Regions from separate parts of the Pseudomonas rhizosphaerae genome, predicted to be linked through region 3. Evidence: riboswitches for the same ligand, from Rfam matches in the RefSeq annotation. Region 3 holds a riboswitch; each other region holds the start of a gene.
The links. Region 3 has a riboswitch for cobalamin ahead of cobO (cob(I)yrinic acid a,c-diamide adenosyltransferase). Riboswitches for the same ligand answer to the same signal wherever they lie in the genome.

Region 1: linked by a shared signal. The riboswitch ahead of LT40_RS10300 (CbtB domain-containing protein) and the one ahead of cobO (cob(I)yrinic acid a,c-diamide adenosyltransferase) in region 3 are both predicted to bind cobalamin.
Region 2: linked by a shared signal. The riboswitch ahead of cobW (cobalamin biosynthesis protein CobW) and the one ahead of cobO (cob(I)yrinic acid a,c-diamide adenosyltransferase) in region 3 are both predicted to bind cobalamin.

The regions. Positions count from the first base shown of each region.
Region 1 is NZ_CP009533.1:2,302,462-2,312,289, forward strand. Features, by position in the region: gene nfuA (Fe-S biogenesis protein NfuA) at 1-35, shown strand, start outside; gene LT40_RS10280 (GlxA family transcriptional regulator) at 95-1,081, opposite strand; gene cobM (precorrin-4 C(11)-methyltransferase) at 1,108-1,854, opposite strand; gene LT40_RS10290 (cobalamin biosynthesis protein) at 1,889-2,314, opposite strand; gene LT40_RS10295 (CbtA family protein) at 2,320-2,997, opposite strand; gene LT40_RS10300 (CbtB domain-containing protein) at 3,009-3,200, opposite strand; cobalamin riboswitch at 3,330-3,549, opposite strand; gene LT40_RS10305 (monovalent cation:proton antiporter-2 (CPA2) family protein) at 3,640-5,463, shown strand; gene LT40_RS10310 (mechanosensitive ion channel family protein) at 5,481-6,605, opposite strand; gene LT40_RS10315 (GlxA family transcriptional regulator) at 6,682-7,704, opposite strand; gene LT40_RS10320 (DUF4946 domain-containing protein) at 7,809-8,351, shown strand; gene LT40_RS10325 (TOBE domain-containing protein) at 8,512-8,727, shown strand; gene copD (copper homeostasis membrane protein CopD) at 8,872-9,723, opposite strand; gene copC (copper homeostasis periplasmic binding protein CopC) at 9,726-9,828, opposite strand, start outside.
Region 2 is NZ_CP009533.1:2,279,394-2,289,221, forward strand. Features, by position in the region: gene LT40_RS10180 (FecCD family ABC transporter permease) at 1-991, shown strand, start outside; gene LT40_RS10185 (ABC transporter ATP-binding protein) at 988-1,743, shown strand; cobalamin riboswitch at 1,775-1,970, shown strand; gene cobW (cobalamin biosynthesis protein CobW) at 2,061-3,134, shown strand; gene cobN (cobaltochelatase subunit CobN) at 3,138-6,890, shown strand; gene LT40_RS10200 (magnesium chelatase ATPase subunit I) at 6,904-7,920, shown strand; gene LT40_RS10205 (vWA domain-containing protein) at 8,112-8,576, shown strand; partial or broken gene LT40_RS10210 (sigma 54-interacting transcriptional regulator) at 8,823-9,710, shown strand; gene LT40_RS10215 (AAA family ATPase) at 9,718-9,828, opposite strand, start outside.
Region 3 is NZ_CP009533.1:1,474,119-1,483,946, reverse strand. Features, by position in the region: gene LT40_RS06725 (adenosylcobinamide-GDP ribazoletransferase) at 1-51, opposite strand, end outside; gene cobC (alpha-ribazole phosphatase family protein) at 54-626, opposite strand; gene cobT (nicotinate-nucleotide--dimethylbenzimidazole phosphoribosyltransferase) at 623-1,678, opposite strand; gene cobU (bifunctional adenosylcobinamide kinase/adenosylcobinamide-phosphate guanylyltransferase) at 1,675-2,196, opposite strand; gene LT40_RS06705 (cobyric acid synthase) at 2,198-3,664, opposite strand; gene cobD (threonine-phosphate decarboxylase CobD) at 3,661-4,653, opposite strand; gene cbiB (adenosylcobinamide-phosphate synthase CbiB) at 4,646-5,554, opposite strand; gene bluB (5,6-dimethylbenzimidazole synthase) at 5,551-6,198, opposite strand; gene LT40_RS06685 (cobyrinic acid a,c-diamide synthase CobB) at 6,191-7,528, opposite strand; gene cobO (cob(I)yrinic acid a,c-diamide adenosyltransferase) at 7,525-8,136, opposite strand; cobalamin riboswitch at 8,301-8,521, opposite strand; gene LT40_RS06675 (PQQ-dependent sugar dehydrogenase) at 8,642-9,828, shown strand, end outside.

The DNA.
Region 1 (9,828 bases), 830 kb from region 3:
CCGACCACACCCAGAAAGAAAACGCCTACTACTGATTGGCGTTGCTAAAGCAAAGCATCGACTTGCTGCCCCTGTGCAGCGTCGGTGCTGGCCCTTATTGGCCGAAGCGTTGCGCATACCCCTGGGGGCTCACCCCGAGCACTTTCTGAAAGCTGCGGCGCAGGTTCTCTGCGTGCCCGTAGCCGCACAGTCGCGCCACACTCTGCAACGACAACTGTCCGCCCTGGATCATCGCCCGTGCCGCTTCCAGGCGAACCCGTTCGATGTGCCGCGCCGGGGTGATCTTGAGTTCGGCGAAGAACACCCGGTACAGCGTGCGCGGCGTCATGTGAGATCTTTGTGCAAGCGCTTCCAGGGACAGGTCCTCGCTCAGATTCAGCGCGATCCACTCCAGCAACTCGGTAAGCCTCGAGGTGGGCCCGTTGCACCGCGCCAGGTGCGGACTGAACTGGGTCTGCCCACCCGAACGCCTGAGGAACAACACCAGGCGGCGGGCGACGGCCAGGGCTAAGGGTCGCCCCAGATCCGCCTCGATCAAGGCCAGTGCCAGGTCGATCCCGGCGGTGACACCGGCCGAGGTGAAGATGTGGCTGTGGCCATCCTTGTCCGAGGGGTCGTAGGTGTGCAGCCGATCACCCTGCACCTGTACGTTGGCGAAGCCCTGCAGGGCCTCGACGTCGTCCCAGTGGGTAGTGGCGATCAAGCCGTCCAGCAGGCCGGCGCTGGCGAGCATCAGCGCGCCTGAACACACCGAGCCCAGCCGGCGCACCTGCGGCTCGGCGCCGCGTAGCCACGTGAGCAGGGCAGTGTTGGCGCATTGCTCGGCATCGCTGCTGCCCCCGGGAAGCAACACCGTATCCAGGGTGGCGCAGTCGGTCGATAGCCAACTGGCATCGGCGTGCAGCTTCAGCCCGGCGGAAGTCGCCACGGGCCCGGATGTTTCGCCCAGCAGTTGCAGCTCGTACAAAGGCGCCAGGCCCTGACGGACCAGCTCGACGTTGGCCGAGGCGAACACCTGCATCGGGCCGGTAACGTCCAGGCTCATCACGCCGGGGTAGATCAGGCAAGCGATCACTTTCATGGGGGCAACCTCGCAGTCCGTTGCGTTCAGGAGCGATACAGGTGCGCATGGCCAGCGCGGTACAGCGCCGAATCGGCGAAGCTGTCCGTTTGCAGCACGTGGCCCACGAGAATGAGCGCACTGCGACGAAAGTCCTTGGCTGCGACCTTGTCCTGGATGTCCGCCAGGGTGCCCAGGACGAAGTCCTGGTCCGGCCAGCTGGCCTTGTGGATCACGGCCACCGGGCACTCGGCGCCGTAGCTGGGCAGTAGCTCGGCGACGATCTTGCCCAGGTTTTTCAGCCCCAGATGAATGGCCAGAGTAGCGCCGTGCTGGGCCAGGCTGGCCAGGCTTTCTCCCGGCGGCATCGGCGACTTGTCGCCGTAGCGAGTGAGGATCACCGTCTGTGCAACGTCGGGCAATGTCAGTTCCACCCCAAGCAACGCGGCACAGGCCGCGGTCGCGGTAACGCCCGGAATGATCTGATAGTCGATGCCGTGCTCGCGCAGGCAGCGGATCTGCTCGCCGATGGCGCCGTACAGCCCGGGATCGCCACTGTGCACTCGCGCCACATCCTCGCCATGGGCGTGGGCCTGCTGGATGATTTCGATGATCTGTTGCAGGTGCAGCTCGGCACTGTTGTGCACCTGATGCGCAGTGTGCCCATCGAGCACGGCTTCGGGCACCAGCGAGCCGGCGAAGATGATCACCGGGCATTGGCGGATCAGACGCTGACCCTTGACGGTGATCAGCTCCGGATCACCCGGTCCGGCGCCGATGAAGTAAACGGTCATGGGTATTCCTGATGAACGAAGGTGTGAATGATATTCAAGTTGAGCGCTGTGTGCAGCCACGGTGAGGTTCAGTGCAGGCGATGGCGAGGGTTGCCACCGCCGAATGCCGTCGGCTGACGCGCAGCATCGAGGCGCACTGGATGCCATCCTCGGCCATGGCCAGCGCGGCACTTTCCGACACGCCCAAGCAACCAGTGGCGGCGAATGAGCGAGCGGAATGATGGCTGAGGCGGTCCTGATAAGGTGCCAGGGCCTCGGGGCTATAGGTGGCAAACGGCAAACCGAGACGTTCGGCCAGCGCCACCAGCCCCGGTTCATGCGCCTTCATATCAATGCTGGCAATGCCACGCACGTCAGCCCAGGGCAGGTCATGTTCGAGCAGGGTTTGCTCCAGCAGATCGTGCAACGCTTGCGCGCTGCACCCCGCACGACAGCCGAACCCGACCCACAGCGCTGTCATCGGCTTCAGCGACCGGCTCGGCGGAACAACCAGGCGCTGATAAGCCCCAGCGCCAGCCAGAACACGGCGTTGGTCACCAGCGAGGCGACGATGAACTGCTGCTCCAGGGCCTGCGGTGCCAGGCTCGAATGATGCTCGGGTTGCGGCGCGCCGATCAGGTGCGGTACCAACACGATGGCCAGTCCCAGGGCTTTGAGCAGCGTGCCACGGCCGAACACCAGCAATGCCAGGCCTGCCGCGGTGGACGCCGCGGTACCTATCCACCAGGTCTGGCGCAGCATCAGGTCCGCTGCCTGGGTGCCGGGCAGTTCCGGCGGCAGGCCCAGGTTCGGCGCCAGACAGAACACCGCGAATCCGCCCAGTCCCCACAACAGTCCCTGAGCAGTGCGCCCAGGAGCGCGCAGCGTATACAACGCCACCAGCATCAGGGCGAACCCCACGGCGACCACCAGATTGCCTCCGGCGGTGGATAGCACGCGCTGCCAGCCGTCTTCCGGCTCCCAGGCCTCGGCGTGTTCGTGCCCGGCAGCGGAAGCCTCGTCATGCTCGTGCTGGGCAGAGGCGGTTTCATAGGTCTCGCCCTGAAGAATCAGCGGCGAGACCCACAAGCTCTGCAGCACTGTCAGCAGCAGGGCGGCCAACAATCCGCTGAAACCAGCGGTTCGTGCGATATGCCTGATCATCTCGGCGCTCCTCAATGGCACGGAAAGGCGGCGCTGTGCCGGGTATCGTGCGCGGCGTTGTGCACCGCCTCGATGTGCGAGAAGCCGGCGAAGCCTACCAGGCAGCAGCCCAGCAGAAAGGTGCCGATCGCCAGGGCGATGCGCTGCGCCAGGGTGCCGGCGGACGGCAGGACGTGTTCGGGGGTGGAGGCGGTGGTAGACATGGCGTTCCCTCTTGTGGTCCCGGTGGCGATGGTCCACGGTATGTGGCACCAACGATCGGGCACGCGCACGAAGAAAGCCGGGCGCAGGCGCGCCATGCTTGCAACAGCGCCCGCCCACCGCGGAGTTGTCGAGCAAAGACTGTCTGGGCCGGTCTCCGGGCTTGCGAGGGGCGGCATGAGCCAGCCTTGAAAGCGTCGCCTTCCCATGCCCAGGAGCACAGTGGATCTGACACTTCTCTCGCTTACCGTTGCGGGGGCAGCACCGGACTTGTACCAACGCCTCTCGAGGTTGGCACGCACCGGTTTCCCGTTTCACCCTGTGAAGGGCACCCAAACGATGGCGCCTAGCAAATCATGCCGACGCAGCATCGTCAATGCGCCGAGCGCTGTAGAATGCGCTCGCCGTCCGCGCTTTCTCCCTACGAAATGGAGTTCCCCCATGCCCGAAGAAGGCAACATGCTACAAGCTGCCGTGGTGTTCCTGCTGGCAGCGGTGATCGCCGTGCCGCTGGCCAAGCGCCTGCAACTGGGTGCCGTGCTCGGCTATCTGTTCGCCGGCGTGGTCATCGGCCCGCAAGTGCTGGGCTGGGTCGGCGACCCGCAAAGCGTCAGTCACATCTCCGAACTGGGCGTGGTGCTGCTGTTGTTCATCATTGGCCTGGAACTGTCGCCCAAGCGCCTGTGGGTCATGCGTAAGGCGGTGTTCGGGGTCGGGCTGGCGCAGGTGCTGTTGACCGCCGTGGTGATCGGCGCGGTGGCGCTGCTCGGCTTCGGCCAGCCGCTGAACAGCGCCGTGGTGCTGGGCCTGGGCCTGGCGCTGTCGTCGACCGCGTTCGGCTTGCAGAGCCTGGCCGAACGCAAGGAACTGAACAGCCCACACGGCCGCTTGGCATTCGCCATCCTGCTGTTCCAAGACATCGCCGCGATCCCATTGATCGCCATGGTCCCGCTGCTGGCCGGCGGTGGTGGCGATGCCGGCGAGGGCAGTACCCTGGATCACAGCCTGCGGGTACTGGGCAGCATCGCCGTGGTAGTGATCGGCGGACGCTATCTGTTGCGCCCGGTGTTTCGCATCGTCGCGCGGACCGGCTTGCAGGAAGTCTCCACCGCCACGGCGCTGCTGGTGGTGATCGGCACCGCCTGGCTGATGGAACTGGCCGGCGTTTCCATGGCCCTGGGCGCCTTCCTCGCAGGTTTGCTGCTGGCCGATTCGGAATACCGGCACGAGCTGGAATCGCAGATCGAACCGTTCAAGGGGCTGTTGCTGGGCCTGTTCTTCATCAGCGTCGGCATGGGCGCCAACCTGAGCCTGCTGCTGGAAAACCCCGCGCTGGTGCTGGGCTTGACCGTGCTGCTGATCGGCATCAAGTTGCCGCTGCTGATGCTGATCGGTCGCCTGGCAGGCGGCCTTGGCCGGCTCAGCGCCGTGCGTCTGGGTATCGTGCTGGCCGCTGGTGGTGAGTTCGCTTTCGTGGTGTTCAAGATAGGCCGCGACCAAGGCCTGTTCGACGCACGCCTGTACGACACACTGCTGCTGACCATCACCTTGTCCATGGCGCTCACGCCCTTGCTGTTGCTGCTGTGCGCACGGCTGTTGCGCACCAAGACGCCGCCCGTGGAAGTGCCCGAGGAATACCGCGAGATCGACAGCGACGCGCCCCGCGTGGTGATCGCCGGCATGGGCCGGATGGGGCAGATCGTGGCGCGTATCCTGCGTGCGCAGAAAATCAGCTTCGTGGCGTTGGACACCTCGGTGGAGTCCATCGAGTTCTCGCGCAGCTTTGGCCATCTACCCGTGTTCTACGGCGACCCGCTGCGCCCGGAAATCCTGCGCGCAGCCAAGGTCGAGCAGGCCGAGTATTTCGTCATTGCCACGGACGATCCGGAGATCAACATCAAGACCGCCGAACTCGTCCACCGGCTGTACCCGCACGTGAAGATCATCGCCCGCGCGCGTAACCGCCAGCATGTACACCGGTTGGTCGACCACGGCGCACAGGCGGTTCGCGAAACCTATTACTCGAGCCTGGAAATCACCCGGCGCACGTTGGTTGGCCTGGGCTTGAGCCAGTCCCAGGCCGATGCGCGCATCAACCGCTTCAAGCGTCACGACGAGCAAGTGCTGCAAGCCCAGCACGCCATCTACGACGATGAAGCCAAGGTCATGCAAACCGCCCAGGAAGCCCGTGCGGAACTGGCCCGGCTGTTCGAATCCGATCGCCAGGACGAGAAGGCTGCCGCCAAGGGCGCACCGCGCCGCTGAGGCTCAGGGTTGGAGAATCAAACCGGCGGCTGGCGGACGACGTCGGTGGGTCCTTCCTCGTTGGCCGGGTGCAGTGTGCGGCTCGACATTTCGGCGCGCAGTTGCGGCAGGCATTCAGGGTAGCGGTTGTTGACGAAGGTGATCAGCCGCTCGCGCACGTAGCAGCGTGCATCCCAGTTGCGCGACGAGTCCAGCGAGCTCAGCAGAATCCGCAGCTGCATGGCCTTGTCGCTGGTGTCGGTCACCTGCAACACCGCCACGCGGCCGTCCCAGAGGTGCGGGATTTCTTCGCACAGGCGCTTGGTCTCCACACGCAATGCCTCCAGGGGCACTGAGTAGTCCACCCAGAGAAACACCGATCCGATGATGCTGGACGTGCTGCGGGTCCAGTTCTGGAAGGGCTTTTCGATGAAGTATTGCAGGGGCACGACCATGCGCCGCTCGTCCCAGATCTTCACCACGACGTAAGTACCGGTGATTTCTTCGATGCGGCCCCATTCGCCTTCGACGATGACCACATCGTCGATGCGAATCGGCTGGGAAATGGCGATCTGCAGGCCGGCGATCAGGTTGCCCAACACCGGTTTGGCAGCGAAACCGGCCGCCAATCCCGCCAGGCCGGCAGACGCCAGCAGGCTGGTGCCGATCTGCCGCACGGCCGGGAACGTCATCAGGATCAGGGCAATGCCGAAGATCAGCACCAACACGTTGAGGCACTGTACCAGCACGCGTACCTGGGTCTGGATGCGCCGCGCTGCGAGGTTGTCTTCGATGTCCAGCGGGTGCTTGATGGTCATGGTGGTGGCCACGGCCTTGACGCAGCGCAACCCCAGCCAGGTCAGGCAGGCCGTGACCAGCATGCCATTGAGGTGGCGCACGGTGTTGATCATCAGCAAGTCGTCGGGCGCCGAGGTCCAGACCGCCTGCAGGCCCATGAGTGGCATCAGCCACAGGGTCGGCTGTTCGGCACGGGTGATCAGTTGCTGGGCCAGCACGAAGGACTTGGAGACCCGCCGCAGGATGATCAAGCCGACCCAGCGGATCAGCAGGATAATGCACACGGCCAGGGCGGCGGCAATCAGCGTGCTGAGCCAGGGCAGGGGCACGCGGGCCAGCAAGGATTCGGGAAGGGCATATTCCATGGGTCGAAGGCTCGCTGTGGCATGAACTGGAGTCGACCGACAGATGCCGCCACGGTTCCCCTCGATGGGCAGCCGATCAGTCTGCCAAGCGGGTTTCACGCGATGGCGAGTGGCCAAAGTAGCCGCTGTAGCACTTGCTGAAATGGCTCACCGAGACGAACCCACAGGCGATCGCCACCTCCAGGATCGACAACTGCGAATGCTGCAGCAGGCGGCGGGCTTCGGTCACGCGCAGCTCCATGTAGTAACGATGGGGCGAGGTGCCGAGCTGGTCCTGGAACAACCGGTCGATCTGACGACGCGAGCGACCGACGAACTCGGCCAATTGGTCCAGCGACAGCGGCTCCTCCAGGTTGGTCTCCATCAGGTCGATGATGTTGCGCAGCGGCGGGGTGAGCTTGCCGTTGGGCTGGGCGCCGGTGCGGCGAAAACGCAGACCTTCGAAGGCCAGGATATGCTCGACGCCACTGGCCAGAGTGTCGCCGCGTTGTTCGCGGATCAGTGCCATCATCATGCTGAAGCTGCCATTGGGGCTGGCGGCCGTGATGCGGTTACGGTCGATGACCTGGCTGGCCGGGGTCACGGTGATCTGCGGGCTGAGCTCGGCGAGCGATGCGCGGTTCTCCGGGTGCACCGCACAGCGATAGCCATCGAGCAGGCCAGCCTGGCCGAGAAACCAGGCGCCGTTCCACAACCCGCCCAACTTGATGCCACGTCGCGCGCAGTCCGCCAGCACCCGGCTGAGCAACAGGGAGGCGCGCAGCGGCGTGCGGAACCCACCACAGATGACCAGCATGTCCAGTTCGTCATGCACGCCGGGTATCAGCGGCGCGTCTGGCTGCAGTTGGATGCCCAGGTCACTAATGACCTGGCCTGGCGCCAGCCCGTAGGAACGAAGCGTATAGGCGCCGGGACTGATCAGGTTGGCTGTGACCAAGGTGTCCAGGCTGGCGGTGAAGGCCGCCAGGGAAAAGTGCTCCAGCAGCACGAAACCTACGCGCGGGCTGGCCTGGCCGCCGTTGCGCAAACCCTGGTTGGCCGAGGCGAGGTACAGCAGGTTCTTGCTTTGCCCAGCGCCGCTGAAGATCCGTTGCGTCATTGCTGCCTGCTCTCTGGATTGCCGTCTGTCGCTGCAGATATTACCGTAGTGCTGCACCCGTGGGTCTGCGAGACTGACGGCCTTTTCCTGCGGAGGACGCCTTCATGCCTTACCTGCGACACGCACCTTGCCTGCTGCTGTGCTGGCTGATCGGCTTGCCGGCATGGGCCGACGACAGCGTGATCGTCTGGCCGGCCGATTGGGACGTGCAGATCCTGCCCGATGCGTCCGACGCCCAGGGCCAGCCCAGCGGCAGCCGCCAGCGCGCGACCAAGACCGACGCCAATGGTGATCCGTTGATGATCGTCGAAATGACCCGTGGCGCGCTGGCCCAGGACCATGCGGTGAACCTGGAGGCGGTGTTGCTGGAAATGCGCAAGGCGATCCAGATCAACTTTTCCCGCTCTGGCTACCAGAGCGTCTGCACCAAGGTCAAACCGACGACATTGGGCAATCTGCCGGCGGCGCAGACCACCTGCAAGGTCACGCGTAACGGCACGCTGGCCATCACCCAGACGCTGGTCGCCGCCGTGCAGCCGGGCATGGCCTACGGCTTCAGCTATGCAGGGTCCGCCGTAGGTTACCCGCAGTTGGAAGCTGAAGTAGTGGGCATTCGTCAGGGACTGCGCTTTGCCAAGGATGAGTAGGCACACGGGTCAAGACCTGTAGCAGGCATCGGCAGCAGACGGTGCATATCTCCAAAAGACATATAAAAAGCATTATTTATTCTTTTTAAATTGTCGGCCCAGGGTGCAATCTCCACCTCACGCACTGCGGTGCGACCGAATGTCTAACGAGGATGACTGCATGACCATCAAAGCGATCAACGTACGCAACCAGTTCAAGGGTACCGTGAAGGAAATCATCGAAGGTCCAGTGGTATCGGAGATCGATGTGCAGACGCCGGCCGGCATCGTGACGTCGGTCATCACCACCCGCTCGGTGCACGAGCTGGAATTGCAGATCGGCAGCGAAGTCATCGCTTTCGTGAAGTCCACCGAAGTGTCCATCGCCAAACTGTAACAAACAGGTCCCATACTGCCGTAGAACCCGCGTTTGACGACGTTGGTGTCTTGTCACGTTTGAAGCCGGAAAGATCTTGAGGGTCGTGCTCTTGCAGGGGAGCACGGCCCTTTTTTTATACGCCCCGGTTTTCCGCGATGAAGGTCAGCCCAGCGGGGTCGGCGCCAAGGTACCGAGCAAGGCGACTGCAGCCACGGCGCCCAGTCCGCAGGCCCATTCCAGGGTGACCGTGCGCTTGAACGACTGCACATCTACCGGGCCTTGCGCCAGTTGGCGGCGGTGCCACAGCGCCAGCCCGAGCATGGCCAGCACCAGCGCCAGCTTGACCGCCAACACCGTGGCGAAGCCGGATTCGCCAGGCATCGGCAGGAACGATCCGGTCAGCACCCGCGTGTTGATCAGTCCGGTCACCAGCAGCCCTGCCACCAGCACGCAGCCCACGCCGCTGAAGCGGCCCAGCACCACGCGCAGATCCTGCTCGCCGGGACGTGCCAGCACGAACATCAACAGCATCAGACCACCCAGCCAGGCGCCGACGCACAGCAGGTGGATCAGTTGATTGACCACCAGCCAGGTGCCGGCCGCACCTTCGAGCATCGCCGCGTGGCCTACCGGCGCCAGGGTTGCCAAGGCCAGTGCGCTCAACGGCCTGGCCACCACCTGCAATTTCGGGTTGGGAATACGCAGGCATACCAGCACGGCCACGCAAGCGAACAGGTGCAGGGTCCAGACCTTGCCGAAAAAGGTTTCACTCAGGACCCGGCGCACCAGCGCCATGTCCAGCGAACCGCCCATCTCGAAGGCCACGGCGAACAGCCAGGCCACGCCGCTGATCAAGGCCAGTGCCGCAAGCAGGCACACCAGTGGATCGATCAGGTTGCGCAACCGCCCTTGCTGGCCTGGTTGGTCGAGCAGCAGCGGACGGAACATGCACGCGCCGAACACCAGCATCAGGCTGGTGAAATGCAGAAAACGCAGAACGATCAACACGCTCATGCTCAAGGACTCACGGTGAAGCGGTATTCGCCCGCGCTTTTGTGCGTGTCTACCGACACTACTTGCCAATGCACGGTGTACTGGCCGGCGGCCAATGGAGCAGCA
Region 2 (9,828 bases), 810 kb from region 3:
GGCGGTGCTGGCCCTGGCCACCTTGAGTGTGTCCATCGCTCTGGCGGTGTCGGTGGGGGAAATGGGTATCGCCCTGTCCACGGTCGGCAAGGCGCTGCTCAACGGCCTGGGCCTGGGCGACTACGCGGTGCCGCGTATCGTCCAGGGCATCATCTGGGAGTACCGCCTGAGCCGTGCGCTGGTGGCCGCGTGCTGTGGCGCGGGCCTGGCGATCTGTGGTGCGGTGTTGCAGGCGCTGTTGCGCAACGTGCTGGCCGAACCCTATGTGCTGGGTATCTCCGCAGGCGCGTCTACCGGCGCGGTGGTGGTGATGTTGCTGGGACTGGGCGGCGGCGTGATCGGTATTTCCCTGGGGGCTTTTCTTGGCGCGGCACTGGCTTTCGGCCTGGTGCTGCTGCTCGCCGCAGGCGCCAGCAGCGGTCCGGCGCAGGTGATCCTGGCCGGCGTGGCCGGCTCTCAGCTGTTCAATGCGCTGACTGCCTACATCGTCTCGACCTCGGCCAACGCCGAGCAGGCGCGCAGCGTGATGTTCTGGCTGCTCGGCAGCCTCGGCGGAGTGCGCTGGCCCGACGTCGGCCTTGCGGCGGCAGTGGTGGGTGCAGGCTTGTTGTTGTGCCTGTACTTCGCGCGGGCGCTGGATGCCTTCGTGTTCGGCGAAGACGCTGCCGCCACCCTGGGCGTGCCGGTGGTCGCGGTGCGCCTGGTGCTGTTCGCCACCACTGCGCTGATCACCGCCACCATGGTCAGCATCGTCGGCGCGGTGGGCTTCGTCGGGCTGGTGGTGCCGCACATCGCGCGGTTTCTGGTCGGTCCCAGCCACGTTCGCCTGTTGCTCGCCTCGGTGCTGATCGGCGCCAATTTCATGGTGCTGGCCGACATCGTTGCGCGCATCATCGTGCCGGGCCAGGTCTTGCCCATCGGTGTGGTCACGGCGCTGGTCGGCGCCCCGGCCTTCGCCTTGATCCTGTACCGCGCGAGGCGTCGAGCATGAGCCTGCAACTGCACCGGGTCAGCTGGAAGGCGGGCGGGCTGCTGATTCTCGACGACGTCAGCCTGGCCATCGCCCCTGGCAGCATGGTCGGCCTGATCGGTCCGAACGGCTCGGGCAAGTCGTCGCTGCTGCGCCTGCTGGCCGGGCTGGACCGTCCCAGCCAGGGCCAGGTCACCCTCGACGAGCAGCCCCTGACGGGGTTGCCGCGGCGTGCGATCGCCCGGCAGGTGGCGATGGTGGAACAGCACGCCAGCACCGACGTGGACATTCGCGTGGAGGAGGTCGTACGCCTGGGGCGTACGCCGCACCGCTCGCCGTTCGCGCCGTGGCTGCGCGAAGACGACTTGGCCATTGCCCAGGCGCTGGCCCAGGTCAACCTCGGCGGCCATGCGCAGCGCCGCTGGCACACCTTGTCCGGTGGCGAGCGACAGCGGGTGCAGATCGCCCGCGCCCTGGCCCAGCAACCCAGCGAACTGCTGCTCGACGAGCCCACCAACCACCTCGACATCCAGCACCAGCTGGAACTGCTGCAACTGATCCAGGACCTGCCATTGACCTGCGTGATGGCGATCCACGACCTGAACCTGGCGGCGATGTTCTGTGACGTGCTGGTGGTGCTCAAGGATGGACGCCAGGTGGCCAGCGGTGCACCGGCGCAGGTGCTCACCGAGCGCCTGATTGCCGAGGTCTACGGGGTGCAGGCCGAGGTCAGCCTGGCCGGCGACCGTCCCCATGTGCGCTATCGGGTCTGAGCCGTGTCACTGACACATCCCGTGCCCTGTGGTAGCCTTGCGCGTTCGAGGTTCTCTGCCCTGCAGAGCTAAGATGGGAACGCGGTCCAAGCCGCGGCTGCCCCCGCAACTGTAAGTGATGAAGGCTGCGCCAAGGCCACTGCGAGTGTTCGCGGGAAGGCGCCGCAGCCTCGGCCAGCACGGTCGGCATCACGAGCCAGGAGACCTGCCTCAGCCGTTCTTTCCTATTCAACCGGGCGGGGTGATCCGGTGACGAATGCTGGCGCCTGCCGTTGCGGTGCTCGTCTCGTGCCCTGCCGCGCAATCAGGGCGACCCGATGAAAACGCTGTCCAAACTACCCGTCACCATCGTCACCGGCTTCCTGGGCTCGGGCAAGACCACCTTGCTGCGGCACATGCTCGATAACGCCCAAGGCCGGCGCATCGCCGTGATCGTCAACGAATTCGGCGAGCTGGGCATCGACGGCGAGATCCTCAAGCAATGCACCATCGGCTGCACCGAGGAAGAGGCGAACGGCCGCGTCTACGAGCTGGCCAACGGCTGCCTGTGCTGCACCGTGCAGGAAGAGTTCTTCCCGGTCATGCGCGAGCTGGTCGCCCGGCGCGCCGACCTCGACCATATTCTGATCGAAACCAGCGGCCTGGCCTTGCCCAAGCCGCTGGTGCAGGCCTTCCAGTGGCCGGAAATTCGCAGTGCCTGCACGGTCGATGCGGTCATCACCGTGGTCGACAGCCCAGCGGTGGCGGCCGGTACCTTTGCCGCATTCCCCGACCAGGTCGACGCCCAGCGCAAGCTCGACCCCAACCTGGACCATGAGTCGCCGCTGCACGAGCTGTTCGCCGACCAACTGGCCAGCGCCGACCTGGTCATTCTCAACAAGGCCGACCTGATCGATGCCGAGGCTTTGGCGGCGGTACGCGCCGAGGTTGCCGAGGAACTGCCGGCAGCGGTCAAGGTGGTCGAGGCCAGCAGTGGTCGTTTGCCACTGGCCGTGCTGCTGGGCCTGGGCGCCGAGTCCGAGCAACACATCGACGGGCGCAAGACCCATCACGACCATCACGAAGGTGACGATCACGACGATCACGACGATCACAACCACGATGCCTTCGACTCGATCTCCATCGAGCTGCCCCAGGCCGAGGAAGCCAAGCTGTTGCAGGCGCTCAACGCCGCCGTGGTCCAGCACGGCATCCTGCGCGTCAAGGGTTTCGCGGCCATTCCGGGCAAGCCGATGCGGCTGCAGATCCAGGGTGTGGGCACCCGTTTCGACAAACACTTCGATCGCGCCTGGGGCACCGACGAAGCGCGCAGCACGCGCCTGGTGCTGATCGGTCAGGAGCTCGATGCATCCTCGCTGCAAGCCCAACTGCGCGCTGCGCTGGAAGCCTGACCGATGCACCTGCTGAGGACCCAGCCCGGTGGCTTCGTGCCGGACGACAGCATCGCCGACCTCGGGCAGACGCCTGCCGAGCTGGTGATTCTGTGCAGTGGCGACTCGCACCTGGCGTTGCTCGCCGAGGCCTGCGGGCAACTGCCCGCCGACTATCCGAGCCTGCGCCTGGCCAACCCCATGCAGGTGCAGAACCATTCCTCGGTGGACCTTTACGTTGACCAGGTGCTGCGCCACGCCAAGGTCATCCTGATTTCCCTGCATGGCGGCATTGGCTACTGGCGCTACGGCGTCGAGCAGTTGATGCAGCTGGCCGAGCGGGGCGTGCAGGTCATCCTGGTGCCGGGCTGCGATCGCCCCGATCCCGAACTGGCCGAGCGCTGCACGGTACTGCCCGAGCAGGCCGAGCAGCTGTGGCAGTACCTGCGCCAAGGCGGCATGGAGAACGCCCGCAATCTGTTCGGCTATCTCGGCAATACCTGGTTCGGCCGCACCGAGCGCTGCGAAGCGCCTCGGGCACTGCCGCGCACGGTCATCTACCATCCAACGCGGCCCACCGCCGAGCTGGCCGACTGGCAAGCGCAATGGCAGCCGCAGTCGCCGGTGGTAGCGCTGCTGTTCTATCGCTCGCACCTGCAGGCGGCCAACACCGGTTTCGTCGACACCTTCTGCGCCAGGTTGCAGGCAGCCGGGCTCAACCCGCTGCCGATGGCCGTGGCCAGCCTCAAGGAGGCTGCCTGTCTGGAGCAGGTCCAGGCGTGGATGGACGAGGCGGGCGCTGCAGTCATCCTCAACACCACCGGCTTTGCCCAGTCCAGCCCGGAAGCACCGCACCTGCGACCGTTTCGTCGCGACATCCCGGTGATCCAGGCCATCTGCGCGCAAGACAACCAGGCGTTGTGGCAGGCCAGCGAGCAAGGCCTGGGCGCCCGCGACCTGGCCATGCACATCGCCTTGCCGGAGCTGGACGGACGCATCATCAGCCGCGCCATCAGTTTCAAGGACCTGGCCTGGCACAACGAGCGCAGCCAGAGCGACGTAGTGTGCTACACGGCGCACGTCGAGCGCATGGATTTCGTCGCCGAGCTGGCACGCAAATGGGCCGACCTGGCGCGCCTGCCCAATGCCGACAAACGTGTCGCGCTGGTGCTGGCCAACTACCCGACCCGCGATGGCCGAATCGGCAACGGCGTCGGCCTGGACACTCCGGCAGCGGCGCTGAACATCCTGCGAGCAATGCAGCAGCAGGGCTATCCGGTGGCCGATCTGCCCGACAGCGGCACGGCGTTGATCCATGCCTTGCTCGGCGGTGTGACCAATGACCTGGAACAGCTGGACCTGCGTCCCTGTGCCCAGAGCATGGCGCTGGACGACTACCTCGCCGCGTTCGCCTTGCTGCCCCAGGCCAATCAGGCCGCGGTCCGTGAGCGTTGGGGCGAGCCGGAAGCCGATCCGATGCTGCGCAATGGCCGGATGATGATCGCTGGCCTGCGCATGGGCCTGACCTTCGTCGGCATCCAACCGGCCCGTGGCTACCAGGTGGACGTCAGCGCGGTCTATCACGACCCCGACCTGGTGCCGCCCCATGGCTACCTGGCGTTCTATTTCTGGTTGCGCCACACCTATGGCGCTGATGCGCTCATCCACGTGGGCAAGCACGGCAACCTGGAGTGGCTGCCAGGCAAGGGCGTGGGCCTGTCCGAACAGTGCTGGCCCGACGCGATACTGGGGCCGATGCCCAACATCTATCCGTTCATCGTCAACGATCCAGGGGAGGGCGCACAGGCCAAGCGCCGCACCCAGGCGGTGATCATCGACCACCTGATGCCGCCGTTGACCCGTGCCGAAACCTACGGACCGCTGCGCGATCTGGAACTGCTGGCCGACGAGTATTACGACGCGCAACTGCTCGATCCGCGCCGCGCCCAGGCCCTGGAAAAGGACATTCTGGCGCTGGTCCGCGAGACTCGTATCGACCATGAGCTGCAAATGGCCGAAGGGGCCGAGGCGGCGGTGTGGCTGCCGCGCCTGGACACCTACCTGTGCGACTTGAAGGAATCGCAGATTCGCGACGGCCTGCACGTGTTCGGCGAATCGCCCCAGGGCCGGTTGCGCGCCGATACCCTGTTGGCGCTGCTGCGCATTCCTCGCGGCGATGGGCGCGATGCCGAGGCCAGCTTGGTGCGCGCGCTGGCCAAAGCCTTCGAGTTGGGCTTCGATCCGCTCGACTGCGACCTCGGGGCCCCCTGGAGCGGGCCGCGGCCCGCAGCCTTGGCCGAACTGACCACCGAACCGTGGCGCAGCGCCGGCGACAGCCGAGAGCGTCTCGAACTGTACGCCGCCCAGTTGATCGAGCAAGCACTGAGCGGCCCGGTAACCCTGGGCGAAGGCTTCGATGCCGTTCAGCTCATCCTGGAGCACCTGCGCGACACCGTGGCGCCGCGCCTGGATGCCTGCGGACCGGCCGAGATGCACGGCCTGCTGGCCGCCCTGGCAGGCCGTTTCGTGCCCGCCGGGCCGAGCGGGGCGCCCAGCCGTGGGCGTCTCGACGTGCTGCCCACGGGTCGCAATTTCTTTTCCGTGGACGTGCGCAACCTGCCGACCACCACCGCTTGGCGGATCGGCTTCGCCTCGGCCAACCTGATCCTGGAGCGGCACCTGCAGGACCATGGCGATCACCTGCGCCAGCTGGGCCTGTCGGTCTGGGGCACGGCGACCATGCGCACCGGTGGCGACGACATTGCCCAAGCCATGGCGCTGATGGGTGTACGCCCGGTGTGGGCCACCGGCAGCCAGCGCGTGGACGATTTCGAGATTCTGCCGCTGAGTCTCCTCGATCGCCCACGGGTGGACGTGACCCTGCGAGTGTCCGGCTTCTTCCGCGATGCCTTCTCCAATCTGCTGCGCCTGTTCGATGCAGCGGTGCAGGCGGTGGCTGCGCTCGACGAGCCGGAGGACCTCAACCCGCTAGCGGCCAAGGTGCGCAGCGAACAGGGTCAGTTGCTGGCCGAGGGTGTCTCGGCGGAGCAGGCTGCACGCGAAGCCGGCTGGCGCATCTTCGGCGCCAAGCCGGGTGCCTACGGGGCCGGTGTCCAGGGGGCCATCGACGGTCGCCTGTGGCAGACCCGTGAGGACCTTGCCGAGGCTTATCTGAACTGGGGTGCCTATGCCTATGGCGCGGATGACGAAGGCACCGCCGCACGCGCGCCGTTCGCGCGTCGCCTGGGCCAGGTCCAGGCAGTGCTGCAGAACCAGGACAACCGCGAGCACGACCTGCTCGATTCCAACGACTACTACCAGTTCCAGGGCGGCATGCTCGCTGCCGTGGAAACCCTCAGCGGGCAGACCACCGCCAGCTACCATGGCGACCACAGCCAGCCTGACGTGCCGCGCGTGCGCACCCTGAAGGAAGAGCTGAACCGGGTGGTGCGGGCCCGCGCGGCCAACCCGAAATGGATCGAAGGGGTCAAGCGGCACGGCTACAAGGGCGCCTTCGAACTGGCCGCGACGGTCGATAACCTGTTTGCCTTCGATGCCACCACCCACCTGATCGACGATCACCAGTACGCCTTGCTCACCGATGCCTACCTGCTCGACCCGGACACCCGTGGCTTCCTGCAGGAGCACAACCCTGCGGCCCTGCGCGACATGGCCGAACGCCTGCTCGAGGCTCAGCAACGTGGCCTGTGGGCCGAGCCCGGTGACTACCGTCAGGCCGTGGAAGACCTGCTGCTGGATACCGAAGAAGATGCCTGAAGAGAACCCTGCAATGACCGACACCGTGCACTTTCCGCTGGCCGCTGTGGTGGCCGCCGATTCGCTGAAGCTGGCGCTGTGTCTGGCAGCCATCGACCCGCGCATCGGTGGGGTGTTGATCGAAGGGCCGCGGGGCATGGCCAAGAGCACGCTGGCGCGGGGGCTGGCCGACCTGCTTGCCGATGGCCAGTTGGTGACCTTGCCACTGGGTGCCAGCGAAGACCGTCTGGTCGGCACGCTGGACCTGGAGGCCGCACTGGGCGAGGGGCGGGCACGCTTTTCGCCCGGTGTGCTGGCCAGGGCCGACGGCGGGGTGCTGTATGTGGATGAGGTCAACCTGCTCGCCGACCATTTGGTGGACCTGCTGCTGGACGTTGCCGCCAGTGGCGTCAACCGCATCGAGCGTGACGGTATTTCCCATGCTCATCCAGCGCGCTTCGTACTGATCGGCACCATGAATCCCGAGGAAGGCGAGTTGCGCCCGCAGCTGCTCGACCGGTTCGGTCTGAACATCGCCCTGGATGGCCAGCCGGCCCCGGCCGAACGCGGCCAGATCATTCGCCGCCGCCTGGCGTTCGACAGCGACCCCCAGGGCTTCTGCGAGCAATGGGCCCCGGCCCAGGCAGCGCTGCGGTTGCGTTGCCAACAGGCACGGGAACGCCTCGAATCGATCCCGCTGAGCGACCAGGCCCTGGAAGCCATTACCACCCGCTGTTTCGCCGAAGGCGTGGACGGCCTGCGTGCCGATCTGGTGTGGCTGCGCGCGGCACGGGCGCACGCAGCGTGGCGCGGCGGCGACGATATTCTGGAGGAAGACGTTGAAGCGGTGGCCGAGTTCGCCTTGCGCCACCGTCGCCAGGCACCACGCAAGCCGCAGCCCCAGCGAGAATCGAAGCCGGCGCCACCGCCCCCCGCTGAGAGCGCCGCGCAACCCTCTGATCCGGGTCAGGGCCAGTGGGGCGACATGCCCGCTCAGGCCGTTCCGGTAGGTGACCGCCGCAGCGTGCCGAGCTGGCCAAAAAAGCCCTGAGCATCCGTCCGCGCCCAGCGGATGCTCGGCCCGGCCAGGGCAACCTCGAACAAGGGCGACAAGGCGCGGCGCGTGCGGCGTCGAGCGGTACGCTCGACTGGCCGGCGACCCTGCTGCAAGGACGACCGCGTCAGCGCGATGACCTGCGCTGGCAGCAACGTCGCAGCGCGGCGCAGCAACTGTGGCTGGTGGTGGTCGACGCTTCTGCCTCGACGCACCGTCACGGCGCTCTGGCCGAGGCCAAGGGCGTGCTGGCGCAGGTCTTCGACGATGCCTACCGGCAACGCGCACGGCTGGCGTTGTTGACCGCCAGTGGCAGCGGACCGATCTGGCAATGCCACGGCCTGAAAGCCTCGGCAGCACTGCAGCCCTGGCTCGAGGCACTGGGCGCAGGGGGCGGTACGCCATTGCTGGCGGCATTGGCCGAGGCCGACGATTGGCTCAGGCAACGCGCGCGGCGCTATCCGCAGGAGGCACAGCGCTGCCTGGTGTTCACCGACGGGCGTCTGAAGTCCCTTGAAGGCGTAGCCCCGCTGGCCTGCCCGGCGTTATTGCTGGACATGGAAATGAGCCCGATCCGACTGGGCCGCGCCCGTACCCTGGCGGCTGCCCTGGGCGCCGAGTATCAACATCTGGAAGATCTGCCACGGGCCTAGCCCGGATGTGCGCACGGTTTTCCAAGGCCTACTGAACCTGATTGCGCCGATAAGACGTATCGCTGACGCGCCTTGGAGCCGTGAAGGCCGTCGCTGACGGCTGGAAAGGGGTTGAAACGTCAATTTTCCGTTACCATTTTGACGTAAGTTGCAACCCGCTGTTTTTGATGTATTTTCCCGAGCATGTCCCATCCAGGAAAGGCCATGCCCGTGAATCCTAATGCCTACCCCTGCGAGCCTTGCGGACTGTTGGGCGATAGTCTGCCCATGCGCGACCTGTACAAGCTCATCACCAAGTTCTCGGCGACCGACTCGCCGGTACTGATCCAGGGTGAAGCCGGTACCGGTAAACAGTTGATCGCCCGTGCACTGCACCAGCAGTCGCAACGCCGACAGCAGCCCTTCATCGTTTTCGACTGCCAGGCCCGCGCACAGCGGCCAGGCCAGACGCCGCTGTTCGCGCCGGGTTGTGGCGAAACCAACGTGCACCCATTGTCCGGTAGCGTGCTGCAGGCCGCCAATCGCGGGACCCTGCTGCTCGAGCAAGTGCAAGGCTTGCCCCTGGACATCCAGGAGCAACTGCTGCGGTTTCTCCAGCGCAAGACCCCGGGCGATGTGGATGTGCGGGTCCTGGCCACCAGCAACGTCGATCTGGCACTGGCCATCAGCCGCGGGCAACTGCGCGAGGACCTCTACTACCGGCTCAATGTGCTGCAGATCATTGCCGCGCCGTTGCGCGAGCGCTTTGGCGACCTGGCCATGCTCGCGAATCATTTCGCGCAACGCTACAGCCGCGAGAACGGCAGACGCGAGCGGCCATTCAGCCAGGAGGCGCTGATCGCCATGGGCGAGCATGACTGGCCGGGCAACGTCCGCGAGCTGGCGAACCGGGTTCGCCAGGCTCAGGCGCTCGCCCAAGGCAATCGGATCGAAGCCATAGACTTGGGTTTGGGCATCGAAACGCTGGTCACTGCGCCCATGGGCACGCTGCACGATTACAAACACCGCGCCGAGCGCCAGGCGCTGGGTGACGTGCTGCTGCGCCATGGCGGCAACCTGAGCACGGCGGCCAGGGTGCTCGGGGTGTCGCGCCCAACGCTGTATCGCCTGTTGCACAAGCATCAGATGCGCTGACCGCAGCCTAGGGTTGATCCAGAACATGTCGAACGCTCGCCAGCACCTGCGCTTCGCGCGCCAGCCAGTCGCCGCCTATCACCGTGCAGGGCAGCCCGTGCGCCAGCAGCCAGGCTTG
Region 3 (9,828 bases):
GCGCACCGGCAAGCTGCTGAGAAACTGCAAGGCGATCCAGAAGGGCAGCATGCTCAGGACGGCTCGCTCAGGCTGCCGTCGGCTGCCACCACCACACTGAACAAGGCAGCGTGTGCGACCTCGACGTGAAGCAGCTGTTCGCGTGGCAGGCCGCGTGCTTCGGCCAGCAACAGGCGCATGACCCCGCCGTGCACCACCAGCAGCAACCGCTCGCCTGGATATTGCAGGTGCAGCCTGCGCAACGCGGCATGGATGCGCGCGGAGAAATCCAGCATGGGCTCGCCGTCGGGCGGCGTGAACGCGTAGGGATCGTTCCAGAACAGGCCCAGGCCGGCTTCATCGGTCTGCATCAATTGCGCCGCGCTCAAGCCTTCCCAGGCGCCGAAATGCAGCTCCTGCAGGTCGGCGTCGAGACTGAGCGACAGCCCACGCTGTTCGGCCAGGACCTGGGCAAAGCGTGCGCAGCGCTGCAGCGGCGAGCTGACGATGCGATCCCAGCCGGATCGCTCGGCGACCGCAGCCTGCAACTGGGCCCAACCGCGCTCGGTCAGGGCGTCATCAAGGCTGCCGCGAAAGCCGCCGATCTCGGTTTCTCCATGGCGCAGCAGATCCAGGTGCAGGGTCATGCCGGACGGTCCGCGACGGCCGCTTCGGCGAAGGTCGCCATCTGCCCGTGCAGATCGCAGGCCAGGCGCAACAACGGCACGGCCAATGCCGCGCCGCTGCCTTCACCCAGGCGTAAACCGAGTTGCAGCAGCGGCTGCCCATCGAGGGCGGCGAGGACATGACGATGACCCGGTTCGGCGCCATTGTGACCGAACAGCAACCAGGGCCGAATGGAGGGGTTCAGTTGCACCGCGACCAGCGCCGCGACACTGCAGATGAAGCCGTCGACCAGGACCGCAATGCCTTCCTGGGCACACGCCAGGTAGGCGCCGACCAGGGCGGCGACTTCGAAGCCGCCGAAGCAGAACAAGCGTTGCAACGGTTCGTCGGGCAGGTCCGCGTGGGCCCTGAGGGCCTGCTCGATGACCTGCACCTTGTGCGCCACACCGGCAGCGTCCAGGCCGGTGCCCGGCCCTGTGAGGTCGGCCACGGCGCAGGCCAGCGAGGCGCAGGCCAGGGCGGTGGCCGAGGTGGTATTGCCGATGCCCATCTCACCGCCGATGAACAGCTCGGTACCCGCAGCCTTGGCGCGCAGCACGCTGTCGCGACCGGCTTGCAACGCCTGAACGCCCTGCTCGACGGTCATTGCCGCAGTGTCGATGAAGTTGCGCGTACCAGCGGCGATGCGCACGTGTTGCACGCCGGGCAGATCGCCCAAGGGCGTGACGGTGCCCAGGTCCACCACTTCCAGGCGTGCCTGCAGTCGACGGGCCAACACACTGATGGCCGCCCCGCCGTTGACGAAGTTGTGCACCATTTGCCCGGTGACTTCCTGGGGATAGGGCGAGACACCCTCGGCGACGATGCCGTGATCGGCCGCGAACACTGCGATCCAGACCTGCTCCACCGAGGGCTTGAGCCGGCCTTGCAGGGCAGCCAGCTGCACCGCCGCTTGTTCGAGAGTGCCCAGCGAGCCGGCCGGCTTGGTCAATTGCTGCTGGCGCTCCAGCGCTTCGCGATGAATGTGGGCATCGGCTGCACGAGCAGGTTGCAGCCACCAGGCTGAATTCATAACGCAGGTCCTTTCAAGATCATGGGGAGGCCGGCAACGGTGAACACCACCCGCTCGCAGCGTTCGGCCAGGGCCTGGTGCAGCAGGCCGGCCTCGTCGACGAAGCGCCGGGTCAGCTCGCCCATGGGCACTACGCCCAGGCCGGTTTCGTTGCTGACGAAGAGGATTTCACCCGGCAGGCTGGACAGGGTTTCGAGCAGTGCCTCGCGCTCGGCATTTAACCGCTGCGCATCGTCGAGCATGAGCAGATTGGTCAGCCACAGGGTCAGGCAATCGACCAGCAGGCAGCGATCGGTGCGTGCCTGCGCACGCAGCACGCTGGCCAGGGCCAAGGGCTCTTCCACCAGCCCCCAGTGCTCGGGACGGCGCTCGCGGTGCAGGGCCACACGCTGGTTGAGCTCGCCGTCCAGCGGTTGGCTCGTAGCGATGTAGATCACGTCAAGCTGGCTGTCGGCAGCCAGTCGTTCGGCCAGGCGGCTCTTGCCGGAGCGGGCGCCGCCGAGAATCAGTTGCAGCATTTCAGTCACTCCCGCCGGTAAGGCCACACAGCTCGCGCAGCCGGGTGGTGTCCAGGTGCTGTTCGACCAGATCGGCCAGACGCTCGATGTCGGCTTCGCGCAAGGCGTGGTAATCCACCGATTGCACATCGGCAAGCCCCGCCCAGCGCAGCAATGCCACCGATGACTGCGGTGCTTCGAACAGGCCGTGCAGGTAGGTGCCGAGGATCTGCCCGTCCGCGCTGATCGCACCGTCGCTACGACCATCGCTCAGGTGGACGGCCGGGCGCTCGAGTGCAGTGCCCACGGTGACGCCAGCGTGAATCTCGTAGCCGCTGACGGCAGCGTCCTCGAGGGTCAGTTGGCCGGTCACGTTGCGCAGTTGTTTTTCCGCATGCAGTTGAGTGGTGAACTCAAGCAGGCCCAGGCCGGCGCTGGAACCAGCGGCGCCTTCGAGCCCCAGCGGATCGTCGATGCGAGTACCGAGCATCTGCAGTCCGCCGCAGATCCCCAGCACTTTGCCGCCATAACGCAGGTGGCGAGTGATCGCCTCTTCCCAGCCCTGGGCCCTCAGGTGAGCCAAGTCGGCGCGCACGCTTTTGGAACCAGGCAGGATGATCAGGTCAGCTGGCGGGATGTCATCGCCCACGCCGATGAATTGCAGGTCGACCTGTGGGTGCAGGCGCAACGGGTCGAAATCGGTGTGGTTGCTGATGCGTGGCAGCACGGGCACGATGACCTTGAGCACTCTGTCGGCCTTGTCTGACTGACGTCGATCCAGGCCGTCTTCGGCTTCCAGGTGCAGGTCCATCACATAGGGCAGCACGCCGATCACCGGTTTGCCGGTACGCGCTTCCAGCCAATCCAGACCTGGCTGGAGCAAGGCGATGTCACCGCGAAAGCGGTTGATGATGAAGCCCTGGACCCGGGCCTGCTCACTGGGCGAGAGCAATTCCAGCGTGCCGACCAGGTGGGCGAACACACCGCCGCGGTTGATGTCGGCGATCAGCAGCACCGGGCAGTCGACCGCCTCGGCAAAGCCCATGTTGGCGATGTCGCCGGCACGCAGGTTGATTTCCGCTGGCGAGCCGGCGCCCTCGACCATCACCACTGCGTAATTGCCACTCAGACGCTGGTGTGAGGCCATTACCGCCTGCATGGCGATGGCCTTGTAGTCGTGATAGGCGACCGCGTTCATGCTGGTCACGGCGCGACCGTGAATGATCACCTGGGCACCGGTGTCGCTGTTGGGCTTGAGCAGCACCGGATTCATGTCGGTGTGCGGTTGCAGGTAGGCGGCCTGGGCCTGCACGGCCTGGGCGCGACCTATCTCGCCGCCGTCGGCGGTGACCGCGCTGTTGAGCGCCATGTTCTGCGGCTTGAACGGCACCACCGCCACGCCCTGGCGGGTCAGCCAGCGGCACAGCGCGGTGACCAGGGTGCTTTTGCCAGCATCGGACGTCGTGCCCTGGACCATCAATGTGCTCATGGCGTTTGCTCCCGATATTCGCTCAGGGCCGCTTCGAAGCGCGCCCAATCGCTTTCGCCTGCCGGCAGGCCGAAACGCAGGCGGCTGTCCTGCTTGAACAGCCGCACCAGTATGCCGCGGCGAGCCAGAAACGCTTGCAGTTGCTCGGCCTGCTCGCAGGAAACCGACTGGAACAGTGCGCAGCCACCCTGGGGTGCCAGGTCGTAGCGTCGCAGGCACTGTGCGAGGCGCTCGCTGGCCAGTGCACAGCGAGTGATCTGTGCCTGCTGCGCCGCTTGATCGAGCAGGCACTCCTGGCCCAGCCGGCGCGTCGGCCCGCTTACCGCCCAGGGCCCGATGAGGTCGGCCAGCGCACGCAGCAGGCGCGCCTCGCCCAGGACGAAGCCCAAGCGCACACCCGCCAGGCCGAAGAACTTGCCGAACGAGCGCAGCACGATCAGTCCGGGCTGGGTTCCGTGCCGTGCCAGACTGGCCTGTGGTGTGTTGTCCATGAACGCTTCATCGACCACCAGCCAGCCGCCGCGACAGTTGAGGCGCGCATTCCAGGCCAGCAGGCGTTCGGCCGGCAGCAACCGGCCAGTGGGGTTGTTCGGGTTGACGACGACAAGCACATCGAGGCTGTCGATGAAATGCTCGACCTCCTCTTCGTTGATTTCCCGAACCAGATGCCCGGCCTGGCGCCAGCCTTCGGCGTGTTCGGCGTAGCACGGCGACAGCACCCCTACCCGACCACTGCGGCGCAGGCGCGGCAGAGTCTGGATCGCGGCTTGCGAACCCGGCACCGGCAACACCTGCTCGAAACCGTAATAGCCGCGCGCAGCCTCTTCCAGACCGTCTTCGTTTTCCGGCAGCCGCGCCCAGGCGCGGGTCGGGATGTCGGGTATGGGAAAAGGCCAAGGTGCGATGCCGGTAGACAGGTCGACCCAGTCCGCTTCGGCAATGCCGTATTCGACCACTGCCTGGCGCAAACGCCCTCCATGCTCAAGCATCGATCAAGCCTCCCAGGCACAGTACCAACAGCCACAGCCACACACCGTGCTGGACCAGCTGCCAACCGCGCTCGATGGCGTCGGCGTCGGCGGGCGCGCCTTCGCCCAGCACGGCGCGCTCATGCAGTTCGCCGTGATAGATCGCCGGGCCACCCAGCTGCACACCGAGCGCGCCGGCGCCCGCCGCCATCACCGGGCCGGCGTTGGGGCTGTCCCACAGCGGGGCCTGTTTGCGCCAGCAGCGCACGGCCAGACGGGTCTTGCCCAAGACCGCGTAGGTCAGCGCAACCAAACGCGCCGGAATGTAGTTGAGCATGTCGTCGATGCGCGCCGCAGCCCAGCCGAATCGCTCGAAGCGCTCGTTGCGGTAGCCCCACATGGCGTCCAGGGTATTGCTCAATCGATAGAGGACGACACCGGGTGCGCCAGCCACGACGAACCAGAAGATAGCTGCGAACACCGCGTCACTGCCGTTTTCGAGTACCGACTCAGTGCCGGCGCGGGCTACCGCTTCGGCGTCGAGCTCTTCGGTCTGGCGACTGACCAGGTAGCCGACGCGCTGACGCGCAGCGTCCAGGTCGTCGCTGCGCAGCGCCTGGGCCACGGGCATCACGTGCTCACCCAGGCTGCGCATGCCCAGCGCCAGGTACAGCGCGAAAATCTCGACCAGCCAGCCCACCAGCGGCAGCCAGGACAGCACGGTCGCCAGCAGGGTCAAGGGCACCACGGCCACAAACCAGGCAGTGACTCCGTGGCTGCGCCAGCCGCGCCCGGCGCGGTTGAAGCGCGCTTCGATGCGATTGGCCAGACGGCCAAAGGCAACCAGCGGATGGTGCTTACGCGGCTCGCCCAACAGGGCATCGAGGGCGACCCCGGCCACTGTCATCAACGCAATACTCACAACGACTGTCCCCACTGGTTTTCATACAGCATCTGTTCGAGTGGCTGGCCTGCTGCCCAACCCTGCAATTCCAGCATGGGCGCTTCGTAGAACTGCTCGACCGGCCCCAGGCACAGCACCGCCACCGGCTTGGCACCGGCGGGCATGCCCAGTACCGCGGCCAGGGCCTGCGGATCGAACAGCGACACCCAGCCCATGCCCAGACCCTCGGCGCGAGCGGCCAGCCACAGGTTCTGGATGGCGCAGGAAACCGAGGCCAGGTCCATTTCCGGCAGCGTGCGGCGGCCAAAGACATGGCGCTCGCGATCGTCCATCAGCGCGGCCACCAGCACCTCGGCACAGTCGTTGATGCCCTCGACCTTGAGCTGCATGAATTGGTCCGAGCGCTCGCCCATGGCCTGCGCGGTGCGCAGTCGCTCATCTTCGACCAACGCCTGGATACGGCTGCGCAACGCCCGGTCGCTGATGCGGACGAAGCGCCACGGTTGCATCAGGCCGACACTGGGCCCTTGGTGGGCAGCCGCCAGCAGCCGCGCGAGCAGCGCCGGGGGCACGTCGCCGCCGATGAAATGGCGCATGTCGCGGCGCTCGGCGATCACCCGGTAGATCGCGGCGCGCTCGCTGTCGCTGTAGGGCTCACTCATCAGTCGGCTCGTTCGCCTGTGCGTCGAGGTGAAGATCGGGCGCGAACAGCGCCGCCACTGCCGCAGGATTTGAAGGAAAATAGAAATGCACGTAGGAAGCCGTCATTCGCCCCTGGCGGTATACCGCCTCGGCACCACGCCCGCCATTGGGGCTCACGCCGCGAGCGATCGGCTGCAGTTGGGTGCTGGTCAGCGAGTGATGGTAGGTGTGCCCACGCAAGACGCCTTCCGGCAGCTCCACCGCCTGCAACGCCAGGGCGGCCAGGCGCTTCTGCATCACCGCCTCGCCCGGCAGCAACCCCAGTAACTCGGCACGCGCGCCGTCGACATCGGTCAGCGCATCGAGCAGGTAGAGCATGCCGCCACATTCGGCCAGCAAGGGTTTGTCGGCCGCATGATGGGCGCGAATGTCGGCAAGCATCGATTCATTGGCGGCGAGCGCCAGATGATGCAGCTCCGGATAGCCGCCAGGTAGGTAAAGGCTGTCGCACGCAGGCAGGTGCGCATCGTGCAGCGGCGAGAAGAACACCAGCTCGGCGCCCATGTTGCGAAGCACGTCCAGGCTGGCGTCATAGACGAATGCAAAGGCAGCGTCGCGCGCCACGGCGATGCGCACGCCGTCGAGCAGGCGCGCGACCCTGTGCTCGACCGGTGCGGCAAAGGTGACCGCCGGTGGCAACGCCACTTCACAGGTCTGCGCCAGGGCCGCGGCGGCGGCATCCAGCCGGGTGTCCAGGTCGTTGAGCTCACTGGCTTGCACCAGGCCCAGGTGGCGGCTCGGCAATTCGATCCCGGTTTCCCGGGACAAAGCGCCGTACCAGCGCAGACCCTGGGTCAGGCTACCTTCGAGCAACTGCGCATGGCGTACCGTACCGACCCGGTTGGCCAGCACCCCGGCGAACGGCAGGTCGGGCTGGTAACAGGCCAACCCCAACGCCAGCGCGCCAAAGGTTTGCGCCATGGCCGTGCCGTCGATCACCGCTAGCACCGGAACGCCGAAATGACGCGCCAGGTCAGCGCTCGACGGCGTGCCGTCGAACAGGCCCATGACCCCTTCGATGAGGATGATGTCGGCTTCCTGCGCCGCTTCCCACAGCAGCCGTCGACTGTCCTGCTCGCCGACCATCCACATGTCCAGTTGATAGACCGGGGCGCCGCTGGCCCTGGCCAGGATCATCGGATCGAGAAAGTCCGGCCCGCATTTGAAGACCCGCACGCGCCGGCCCTGGTTGCGATGCAGGCGCGCCAGGGCGGCGGTGACGGTGGTCTTGCCCTGCCCGGAGGCCGGCGCGGCAATCAGCACCGCCGGGCACTGGCGCGGTTCGGTCATAGCTCGATGCCCTTCTGGGCACGGATGCCGGCCTGGAACGCATGCTTGATCATGCCCATTTCGGTCACCGTGTCGGCCAGCTCGATCAGCTCGGGCTTGGCGCCGCGACCGGTGACGATCACATGCTGCATGGGTGGACGCGCCTGCAGATCGCCCAGCACCGTGTCCAGGTCGAGATAACCATGCTTGAGGGCGATATTGAGCTCGTCGAGCACCACCAGGCCGATGGTCGGATCGCGCAGCATCTGCCTGGACACTTCCCAGGCCGCTTCGGCGGCCACGATGTCACGCTGGCGGTCCTGGGTTTCCCAGGTGAAGCCTTCGCCCATCACGTGGTAGCGCACCTGCTCGGGGAAGCGTCGGAAGAACAGCTCCTCGCCGGTTCTGTTGCGTCCCTTGATGAACTGCACCACGCCGCATTGCAGGTCATGCCCCATGGCCCGCGCAAGCATGCCGAAGGCCGAGCTGCTCTTGCCCTTGCCGTTGCCGCTGAGCACCAGCAGCAAGCCACATTGATTGGGGGAATTGGCGATGCGCTCGTCGATGACGGCTTTCTTGCGCAACATGCGCGCCAGATGACGGGCGTCGCGCTCGGCTGTTTCGTTCATGGTGGCTCTCCGCTACACCTGCGCGCAGGCAGCATCGACGCGACACCGCGGCCGGTGGGCCAGGCAGTGAACGTCAATGCCGCTCTCCCCGCGCGACAGAACATGGATCAGGGCACGACACAGGCCCACGCCATCGGTGGGATGAGCGCAGGTTCTGCAACGAGCCATAAAAAGTGCACCAGGCCGGTCTCCGGGCTCACGAGCGGGGTTTGTACACCCGGGCCACACGCCTTCCCGAATCGCTTCAGTGGCATCCTGTGCAGCCTTGACTCGTCTACCGTTGCGGGGGCAGCGCCGGCATGGCGCGTAAACGCTGCGCACCGGCTTCCCTGTTTCACTCGCGCCAATCGCCTGATCGCCGAGCACCTGGAACAGCCGCGCAGGTTAGAGGGTTGCGCCTGGAGCGTCAATTGATCCCCCGCACTCGGCGACCGGGAACGCGGTTGAACCTTGCCCGCGCCCGGCGCCTCTACCCTGTGTGAACAAAACCTCAGAGAGCCAGACCATGCACAAGACCCGCCTCGCTACCCTGATCCTGCTGGCTGCCGGCCTCGCCGCCTGTGGCGAAACGTCGTCGCTGCAGGTCAGCGACGGGACCGGCCCCTCGCCCAAGCTGCCCGAGCCTAACAAGACCCTCATCCCCACCGTCAACATCGCACCGGCCGTGGGTTGGGCCGAAGGCGGCAAGCCAACGGCGGCCCCAGGCACCCAGGTTGCAGCCTTCGCCGCGGACCTGGACCATCCACGCTGGCTCTACGTGCTGCCCAACGGCGACGTGCTGGTGGCGGAAACCAATTCGCCGGCCAAGCCGGACGACAGCAAGGGCCTGCGCGGTTTCGTCATGGAGAAGGTCATGAGCCGGGCCGGCGCCGGCGTGCCCAGCGCCAATCGCATCACCCTGTTGCGCGACAAGGACGGCGACGGCGTGGCCGAGACTCGCAGCGTGTTCATCGCCAATCTCAATTCGCCCTTCGGCATGACCCTGGTGGGCAACGATTTCTACGTGGCCGACACCGACAAGCTGCTGCGTTTCAAGTACGCAGACGGTGCCACCTCGATTAGCGGCGCAGGCGAAAAGGTTGTGGATTTGCCGGGCGGCACGCTTAATCATCACTGGACCAAAAACGTCATCGCCAGCCCCGACGGCAAAAAGCTGTACGTCACTGTTGGCTCGAACAGCAACGTCGGCGAGAACGGCATGGACCAGGAGCAAGGCCGTGCGGCGATCTGGGAAGTGGACGCGGCGACCGGGCAGCATCGCATCTTCGCTTCGGGCCTGCGCAACCCCAACGGCATGGCCTGGGAACCCAAGACGGGGAAGCTGTGGACGGCGGTCAACGAGCGTGACGAAATCGGCAGCGACCTGGTGCCCGACTACATCACCTCGGTCAAGGATGGCGGCTTCTATGGCTGGCCCTACAGCTATTACGGCCAACACGTGGACGTGCGCGTCGAACCGCAGAATCCCGAACTGGTGGCAAAAGCCATTGCACCCGATTACGCGGTAGGCCCGCACACCGCTTCACTGGGCCTGAGCTTTGCCGACGGTAGCGGGCTGCCTGCGCCGTTCACCACAGGCGCGTTGATTGGCCAGCACGGATCCTGGAATCGCAAACCGCACAGCGGCTACAAGGTGGTATTCGTGCCGTTCGTGGACGGCAAGCCAAGCGGGCAGCCCGTCGACTTGCTCAG